Regions from separate parts of the Streptococcus hongkongensis genome, predicted to be linked through region 2. Evidence: predicted binding sites of a transcription regulator. Region 2 holds the regulator's gene; each other region holds the start of a gene.

Region 1 (3,285 bases), on a different contig from region 2:
TCGTCATGGGAATTGTTGTTGCACTTGGCAACTGGCTATTAGGATTCTTCTTATCAACTGATGGCCGTATTGTCAGTCTCCTTTATTTATTGATTATTGGCGGCCTTGGATTTGTAGTCTATGGTTACTTAACATTACTTACCCATCAATTGGATAAATTGATTGGCAATAGCAGAGCAAATAACTTGCGACGCAAATTTAATATCACTTAAGTCTGAGAGTGGTACAAAAATCAGTAATTCCGTAGCAATTTGATTTTGTCGTCCTACCTCCGCAAAGTTGAGTAGGGCTGTAACAGTTGATTTTCAAGGTATTAGAGCCCACTCAATAACTGCGTAACATACATAAATCTTTATAAAAAGAGAGTTTGAGAACACTTGTTCCAGACTCTTTTTAGTGGCTTCGTACTCTAATTGAATTGATCGTAAAACATGTAAATTATAGGTGTATGGATTGAAAAATAACTGCAAAAATTGAAGAATTCTGCTATAATGTTACAAGTGAAAAAAATAAGAAGGAAGTAAACAACAATGGGAAAATTTCAAGTTATTTCGCATCCACTAATTCAGCACAAATTATCTATTTTGCGTCGTGAAACGACGTCAACAAAAGATTTTCGTGAGTTAGTCAATGAAATCGCAATGTTAATGGGATATGAAGTATCTAGAGATCTTCCACTTGAAGATGTAGAGATTACTACACCTGTCTCAAAAACAGTTCAAAAGCAATTAGCTGGGAAAAAATTAGCTATTGTTCCAATTTTAAGAGCAGGTATTGGAATGGTTGATGGCTTTCTAAGTCTTGTTCCAGCTGCTAAGGTTGGACATATTGGTATGTATCGTGATGAAGAGACCTTTGAACCTGTTGAATACTTAGTAAAATTACCAGAAGATATTGACCAACGTCAAATCTTTGTTGTTGACCCAATGTTAGCAACAGGTGGTTCTGCAATCTTAGCAGTAGATTCATTGAAAAAACGTGGTGCAGCTAATATCAAATTTGTCTGCTTAGTGGCAGCGCCAGAAGGTGTTAAAAAATTACAAGATGCCCATCCAGATATTGATATCTTTACAGCAGCCTTGGATGAAAAGCTAAATGAGCACGGCTACATTGTTCCAGGTCTTGGTGACGCTGGTGACCGCTTGTTTGGTACTAAGTAAAGATCCGGGGGATCTTTACTTAGATGAGCCCTGAAACAAAGGCGCGAGTCCTCAGACTCCAGTGGCTGTTTACTTAGATAAGATCAGAAATGGAGACAGAAGAACACTGGTGTACTTTTATTTATTAAGCATTAAAGTCAGGTGCCTTGAGTGTCTTTTCTGAAATGAAGCTTGATTCAGAGAACTTTCTAGTTTATTGGCTAGAAAGTTTTTTAAAAGTAAGTTTATTATTTGACCTATATTGACCAATAGACTATAATAAGGTCATCATTATAGATTACCTATTTTAGAGTATCATCTCAAAAATAGTAAATTAGATTGGAGAATTTTATGATTCCTGTTGTTATTGAACAAACAAGCCGTGGTGAACGTTCTTATGATATCTATTCACGTCTTTTAAAAGATCGTATTATTATGCTAACGGGTCCAGTTGAGGATAATATGGCAAATTCTATTATTGCTCAGCTATTATTCTTGGATGCACAAGATAATACCAAAGATATTTACCTTTATGTAAATACTCCAGGTGGCTCTGTTTCTGCAGGGTTAGCAATTGTAGATACAATGAATTTTATTAAATCTGATGTCCAAACGATTGTTATGGGGATGGCAGCTTCGATGGGAACAATTATTGCCTCATCAGGTACAAAAGGTAAACGATTTATGTTGCCAAATGCTGAATACCTTATCCACCAACCGATGGGGGGAGCTGGAAGTGGTACGCAACAATCAGATATGGCTATCGTTGCGGAGCAATTGTTAAAAACTCGTAAACGTCTAGAAAAAATCTTAGCAGATAATTCTGGTAAAACAATTAAGCAAATTCATAAAGATGCTGAAAGAGATTACTGGATGGATGCTAAGGAAACCTTAGCATATGGTTTCATTGATGAAATCATGGAAAATAATAGCCTTAAATAAAACATGCCCTTGAAAAAGGATGGTATCCCGAAAGTTAGACAAAAACTCTAACGATTGGGATGCTTTTTATTTTATAGGAGAATTTGGATAAAAATAATGAGCTTTATCAACTGTTTACAGGACATTATGTTATAATCAAGATATGTTAGTCATAAATGAAGATCTTATTATAATTGAAGATGCCATTGATTCTTTGGTTAATGAGTTGGTAAGTTCTCCTGAATTTATTAATTATAAAGAAAAACTAAAGATAGTTGATAATGATCACGAGCTGCAAGAGTCTATTTCAGAGCTAAAGCAATTAACAGATAACTATACTCAAGAAGAATTTATTAGGTTTCGGCCGGAATTGAGAGAAATGAGGAAATCAATTTTGGCTAAGAAAAAGGAACTTGATACCAGTCCCAATATCATTGCGTTAAGATATGCTGAGATAGCATGCCAAGAAATCTTAGCTAAAATAAGCCAACAACTTGCTAGTGCTGTATCACCTACGATATTTATCGACACAGGTTTGCCATTGGCATCTAGAAAAAAACACCCAAAGCATGGGCGGTACCAAAATATCAAAGAAAAGGATTGAACATGTATTCAAAACAAGATAGAATCGGAATTATTATTTATTTATATTATAATCGTGATGCTAGAAAAGTGACAAAGTATGGTGATTTATATTATCATTCCAAACGCTCTAGATATTTGGTCTTATATATTAATACAGAGGATGTTGATAGTAAAATCAAAGAAATTGGAAAGTTAAAATTTATAAAAGATGTGAAATTATCTGGATTTGACGACATTAATCATGACTTTGTTGGTAATTTACATCGTCAAGACGAGATGGCATCTGGAATTATCTGACAATTAAATAAGCTAAAAAAAGCCTAAAAATACTATTTTATGGCTTTTTTATTTTATTTTAAAAAATGTATTCTAAATTATTGACAATTTTCAGATAATTCTGTATTCTTATTATCATACTAAAAATACTTTTCAACTTAAGGGGATTTTATATGAATAAAAAAATGTTATTATCAGGACTTGCACTTGTTTCAACTGTGTCTCTAGCAGCATGTTCTGCAGCACCTTCGAGTACGAATTCCACTTCAAAAGGAAATGAAATCGGCAAAACAGTAAAAGTTGGACTTAACTTGGAATTAACAGGTGGAGTTGCAGCTTATGGAAGTGCTGAGGAAAAAGGTGC
Region 2 (3,285 bases):
AAATTGCTTGGTCAATCGCTGATAAGATTGAAGGTCGCTCTTTTTTAACCAATCCTTGCACAGTTGCACTAGCTTCATCTAATAAATCAATGGCAGAATCCGGGAGATTTTTGCTAGTAAGATAGCGATGAGCTACCTTAACAGCTGTTTTAACAGCTTGGTCAGAAATTGTAACGTTATGGAAGTTTTCATAAGAAGCTTTCAGTCCCAGTAAAATCTGATAGGCATCTTCCAAATTTGGTTCTTCAATCAGCACTTTAGCAAAGCGACGTGACAAAGCGGCATCTTTTTCAATATGCTTTTGGTACTCTTCTTGTGTCGTTGCCCCAACCATATGTAGTGTTCCACGTGATAAGGCAGGTTTTAAAATATTAGCTGCATCTAATGTACTATCAATGCCACTGCCTGACCCCATAATTGTATGGAGTTCATCGACAAAAAGAATGATTTTCCCATCACTTTCAATATCATCAATGATTTGATTCATTCGTTCCTCGAAATCCCCACGGAAACGCGTTCCAGCAACAACACTCATCATATCAAGTTCTAAAACACGCATATCTTGCAGTTCATAAGGAATAGAACCATTGGCAATACGTTGTGCTAAGCCATAAGCAAGAGCTGTCTTACCGACACCAGCATCCCCTACTAAAACAGGATTGTTCTTGGTTTTCCGACTCAGAACTTGAATCATGCGGGTAATTTCTTTATCTCTACCAATCACTGGTTCAAGTAATCCTTGACTTGCCATTTCTGTTAAGTCTCTGGTAAAATCTGACAAATCACCAGCTGTACTAGCAGGCTTCATCATATCTGAGAAAGTTCCCGCACCTTTAGCTTTTTTAGGTTTACGTAACTCATGAATAGCCTTAATCGTTTCTTTACTGTAAGCCGCATGAATTTCCACTGCTTTTCGAAGATCGGCCAGTTTGGGTTGTCCTTGTCCGTCATCTTTTATTTTATAACCAGCCATTTCAAGCAGACGAACCGCCATAATGTCTGGATTGAGCAAGATGGCAAAGAGAACGTGTTCTGAACCAACTTCTGACGCATTAGTAACCAATCTAATCATCTCAGCAAACTTTAAAATATTAGAGAGTGTCTTTGACTGAGCTAACAGATTAAGCTCTTTAATATCATCTTGAGGGCTTTTACCAAGAGCTAAAATAGCTGCTGCTTCATATTCTTCATCTGCAATTTTACTATTAAATTCATTGAAAACTAATCCGGCAAGAGAATCTTCAACTTTTACCATGGCTAATAAGAGATGCCAGGTCTCCAAATGGGAACTGCCAAAACGTGTAGCTTGGTATTGTGCCTGCTTAAATATCTCTTGCATTTTTAGTGAATACTCAATCATTAATGCTTCCCTTTCTGTCAATACGTCGTAACAAACGATACAACATGCGTGCTCGAATACTTGAAGCATCCTCACCCAAAACATCATCTGTTGCCATAGCAAGAATGATATTCCCTTCTCGCTCTGTGACCAGTTTTTCGTCAAATAATAGTTGAATGGTATCAGTAAAAGCCTGCTGACTCACACGATCCCCCAATGTAGCATGCATTGAGCCAATCAACTGATGCTTATCTGAAAAATGAACCTTTGCAATCCGGATATAGCCACCGCCGCCTCGTTTGCTTTCTACTTCATAACCACGACTTTCTGTAAAGCGTGTTTTAATGACATAGTTAATTTGACTAGGAACAACTTGGAAAGAGTCTGCCAATAATGAACGCTTAATCTCAGCAATTCCTGAGTGTGCCAGAAGTCCTTTGATATATTCTTCAATGCTGTCTGATGTGTTTTTGTTTGGCATAATCTCACTCCTTTAATTCATCATTAATTAGTAGTTCCTGATTTTTGACTAAAACTGACTTTTATTATAACAAAATGCTCTCTGTTAATGCAAATGGAAATATCTAGTAGGGCTAACAAAAAATGAGTACCAAAAGGTACTCATCCATTTATACATGGTTAATTGTAAATTACAATTTAACGATGTTTACTGCTTGAGGGCCACGTTGACCTTCTTCAACATCAAATTCTACTTTTTGTCCTTCATCTAAAGATTTAAAACCATTAGATTGGATTGCTGAGAAATGTGCGAAGACATCTTGACCATTTTCAGTTGAAATAAAACCGAAACCCTTTTCAGCATTAAACCATTTAACTGTACCTTGTGCCATAATCATCTACTTCCTTTCTATAAAACTTTTTGTAAAAATAGAGAGAAACGATGATGTGGAACACATATACTAACTCACAAACTAATTTACTAGTCAAGTGTAACAAACTGGTATAGCAAAGTCAAGGCAAAACATTAAAAGCCTTTTAAAAAAAGATTAGATAGTAAGCGCTTTTCTTATATAATAGAGTTTTTCCTTGAGTTAATTTATTTTCTGAGCTAAAATGTGTCATAAAGGGATTATCTGTGTTTTATCCAAAATAATCAATCATATTAAAATTAGGGAATTTGAGTCTGATTCCCAAGGAGAAGAAATGCTGACTGAGTCAACTATTGTAAGTCGTGTTCAAGAAATGCGCCAAAAATACCTTTACGATAAATTGGATACTGCTAACTGCAGAGATTTCACTTGTAAAGATCTTAAAAAAGCTAAAAAGATTAAGAAAAAACTGATTGGCCTAGAAAAAGAAAGATGTCACCGTCTTATTGAGCATCAAGACATCACTCGCATAGATCAAAAAATCGCTTTATTAAAAGAAGAGTTTCAACAAGAAAACAAAATAAAGCAAGATCAGGACAAACTGTAATATGTCTATTCCTATACTGGTCATAAGCTTTCTTCTTTCTCTTATATTATCAAACGTTATTAATCGGATTTTTCCACAAATCCCACTTCCCGCCATTCAGCTCTTTTTTGGAATTCTGTATGGCATTTTTAATAAAGGACAGCAATTAATCATTGATCCGGAACTCTTCCTAGCTTTCGTTATTGCCCCCTTAAACTTCCGTGAGGGGCAAGAAAGTGATGTCAAGAGTTTCATCCGATCACGTGGTCTTGTCCTTTACCTCATTTTACCTGCTGTCATGATTTCCACTATCATCATGGGAATTAGCATTAAAACCTTGTTGCCTGTTGAGTTGCCACTTGCCTTATGTTTCGCCATGGGAGCTGCTTTGGCACCAACAGATGCCGTAGCTTTTTTGTCCTTAGCCAAACGCTTCCAGTTTCCTAATCGACTCAAAAGCACCCTCACTTCTGAAGGCTTATTGAATGACGCTAGTGCCCTTGTTGCCTTTCAATTTGCACTTACAGCCT
Region 3 (3,285 bases), on a different contig from region 2:
TCTTGCAATTGCAATCCTTTGCTGTTGGCCACCTGAAAGGGAAGCCGGATAGGCATTAGCCTTATCAACCAGACCAACCTTTTCCAAAAGAATTTGTCCATTTTGTTTAGCATCACTTTTACTAATGCCTTTTGTTTTAATTGGTGAGATTGTAATATTTTCCATAACGGTCATATTAGGAAAGAGATTAAACTGTTGAAAAACCATTCCCATTTTTTCACGCATTTTGAAAATATCATTTTTCTTATCAGTAATGTCGACACCTTCAAAGGTAATTTTCCCCTGACTTGGAACTTCTAATAAATTCATCGTTCTCAACAAGGTTGATTTCCCTGAACCAGATGGTCCGATGATTACAAGAACTTCTCCTTTTTCGATACTCAAGTCAATTCCTTTGAGAACATGATTATTCTCAAAGGATTTATGTAACCCTTCGATTGTTAATAGCGTTTGATTCATAAACTCTTAGCTCCCTGTCCCATTTTTTTCTCTAGTAATTGTAGTAACTGTGACATGACAGTTGTCACCATTAAGTAATAAAATGCAGCAAATAATAATGGCGTAATTGGTAGATAGGTAGCAGTAACAACAGATTGCGCACCATTCCATAATTCCATAACACCAATTGTTTGCAAGAGGGCACTGTCTTTAATAATAGTAATAAATTCATTGCCCAGAGCTGGTAAAATATTTTTAAAAGCTTGAGGTAAGATAACATAACGCATAGCATTTTTAGGACGAATCCCTAAAGAATAGGCAGCTTCTAACTGGCCTGCTGGAACAGCTTCAATTCCCGCTCTGACAATTTCTGATATATAGGCGCCGCTATTCAATGAAATAATAATTACCCCAGGTAGGAGGCGTGAAAAATCAAGATTTAAAACGCCAAATTCAATGACCGGCATCTGATTAAAATGCATCCAAGCAAAGGCAATCATTATTTGAACAACCATAGGTGTGCCACGAAAGATCCAGACATAAAAGTTAGCGAGCAATCTCAATGGTGGAAAAGAACTTCTTTTTAAAAAAGTAATAAAAACACCTAGTATAGTACCAAAAAATACGACTGAAATTGAAATTAAAATTGTGACGAGGACGCCATAATTAAAGTAGCCCCAATAGTGTGGCAGAAAAGAAAAATTCATATTTATACTCCAAAGTTCCTAAATAATAAAAAACAATGAAATAATTATAACACTTGCTGTATAATAATACAATACAAAAATAAAAAACCTGCTAATGCAAGTTTTCCACTACAAAACTATTGAAGTCATTAATATAATAAATCGTAAATTTCCATTGCAATTAAATCAATGCTATCAAATGAATATGATTCACGTGCATCAACATCACGTAATGTAAAAACTGGTCCAGTTTCAAGATCGTTAGCAAATGATACTTCTGCTACAACTACACCATCACGTTCAAAATTTCTTTTTAAATTGCCACCGTCATTAACCATTAATTCAAGGCGGTTGATGATTCTCACTAAATGTGATTCCATTTCAATTCTCCTATTTCTAAGTTTTCCATATTATTTTAACACAAATTACCCTAAACAAACACTAAAAGAGATAATTTTCTCAATCTTTTCAGTCATACTATTCAGGATCTTTCTTTTATCCTATTAAAAACAGTAAATCATGCATTTATCACTCCTAATAATAGAGTGCTAAAACAAGGAACTTTTTACTTGATTTCCTCTAAGAGGGTGCTATAATATGGTTATAAAGTTTGACCTTGTTTGACTATAAGTCAATCACGTTAATAGAAATGCAATGGAGGTATTCTATGCTCTGTCAAAATTGTCAATTAAATGAAGCTTCAATCCATTTATATACTAATGTCAATGGGAAACAAAAACAAATTGATTTGTGTCAAAATTGTTACCAAATCATGAAAACTGATGCTAATAATTCCATTTTAGGTGGTATTGGTGCTCGAAATGAGTCAAAACAGGATCCAGTCAATCCATTTTTTGATGATTTCTTTGGAGATCTCAATAACTTTAGATCTTTTGGAGATCTTCCAAATACCCCTCCAACACAAGCCGGAGGTAATGGTGGGAACAATGGAAAAATCCCTAACCAACAGTCTTCTCGCCACCAAGCGTCACAGACAAATCAGCAAGCTAAAGGCTTACTTGAAGAATTTGGTATTAATGTGACTGACATTGCTCGTAAAGGTGGCATAGACCCTGTAATTGGACGCGATGAAGAAATCACACGCGTTATTGAAATTCTAAATCGACGAACTAAAAATAACCCCGTCCTAATCGGAGAACCTGGTGTTGGGAAAACGGCTGTCGTCGAAGGGTTAGCCCAAAAAATTGTTGATAGTGATGTTCCCTATAAACTCCAGGGGAAACAAGTCATCCGCTTAGATGTGGTCAGTCTTGTTCAAGGAACAGGCATCCGTGGCCAGTTTGAAGAACGCATGCAAAAATTGATGGAAGAAATCAGAAATCGACAAGATGTCATTTTATTTATTGATGAGATTCATGAAATTGTCGGTGCCGGGAATGCTGGTGACGGGAATATGGATGCTGGAAATATTTTAAAACCAGCCTTAGCTCGTGGCGAGTTACAACTTGTTGGGGCAACAACTCTAAATGAATACCGTATCATTGAAAAAGATGCCGCCCTTGAACGGAGAATGCAACCTGTCAAAGTTGAAGAGCCATCTGTTGAAGAAACAATAACTATTCTAAAAGGTATTCAAGGTAAATATGAAGATTACCATCATGTGAAATATACTGATGATGCCATTAGTGCAGCAGCAACATTATCTAATCGTTATATTCAAGATCGTTTTTTACCAGATAAAGCCATTGATCTATTGGACGAGGCTGGTTCAAAATTGAATTTGACTTTAACCTTCGTTGATCCAAAAGAGATTGATCAGCGTCTCGTCGAAGCTGAAAACTTAAAAGCGCAAGCTACTCGTGATGAAGACTATGAACGCGCAGCTTATTTCCGTGATCAAATCATTAAATATAAAGACTTACAAAAACAAAAAGTTGAACAAGAAGATACGCCGATCATCACCGAAAAAACAATTGAGAGTATCCTTGAAGAAAAAACGAGTATTCCTGTTGGCGAGTTAAAAGAAAAAGAACAATCGCAATTGATTCACCTAGCAGATGACCTTAAATCTCATGTCATTGGGCAAGACGATGCCGTTGATAAGATTGCAAAAGCTATTCGTCGTAATCGCGTTGGTCTCGGCTCACCAAATCGTCCTATTGGTTCTTTCCTATTTGTAGGGCCAACTGGGGTCGGCAAA

Evidence for each region. Region 2 encodes CtsR, which represses protease genes until heat stress. Its sites were predicted from a motif close to TTGGTCAAAAAAGGTCAAANA; they were not measured.
Region 1: the regulator CtsR is predicted to act here: its motif matches at 1,389-1,409, upstream of clpP (ATP-dependent Clp protease proteolytic subunit ClpP).
Region 3: the regulator CtsR is predicted to act here: its motif matches at 1,732-1,752, upstream of ACVRZD_RS03395 (ATP-dependent Clp protease ATP-binding subunit).

What each region holds. Positions count from the first base shown of each region.
Region 1 is NZ_JBRUGD010000008.1:64,606-67,890, forward strand. It holds gene ACVRZD_RS06355 (putative polysaccharide biosynthesis protein) at 1-212, shown strand, start outside; gene upp (uracil phosphoribosyltransferase) at 531-1,160, shown strand; gene clpP (ATP-dependent Clp protease proteolytic subunit ClpP) at 1,491-2,081, shown strand; gene ACVRZD_RS06370 (YlbF/YmcA family competence regulator) at 2,224-2,664, shown strand; gene ACVRZD_RS06375 (YlbG family protein) at 2,667-2,942, shown strand; gene ACVRZD_RS06380 (ABC transporter substrate-binding protein) at 3,095-3,285, shown strand, end outside.
Region 2 is NZ_JBRUGD010000014.1:57,049-60,333, forward strand. It holds gene ACVRZD_RS08925 (ATP-dependent Clp protease ATP-binding subunit) at 1-1,360, opposite strand, end outside; gene ACVRZD_RS08930 (CtsR family transcriptional regulator) at 1,353-1,820, opposite strand; gene ACVRZD_RS08935 (cold-shock protein) at 1,990-2,190, opposite strand; gene ACVRZD_RS08940 (hypothetical protein) at 2,504-2,776, shown strand; gene ACVRZD_RS08945 (cation:proton antiporter) at 2,778-3,285, shown strand, end outside.
Region 3 is NZ_JBRUGD010000004.1:55,282-58,566, forward strand. It holds gene ACVRZD_RS03380 (amino acid ABC transporter ATP-binding protein) at 1-459, opposite strand, end outside; gene ACVRZD_RS03385 (amino acid ABC transporter permease) at 456-1,145, opposite strand; gene ACVRZD_RS03390 (DUF1797 family protein) at 1,274-1,504, opposite strand; gene ACVRZD_RS03395 (ATP-dependent Clp protease ATP-binding subunit) at 1,792-3,285, shown strand, end outside.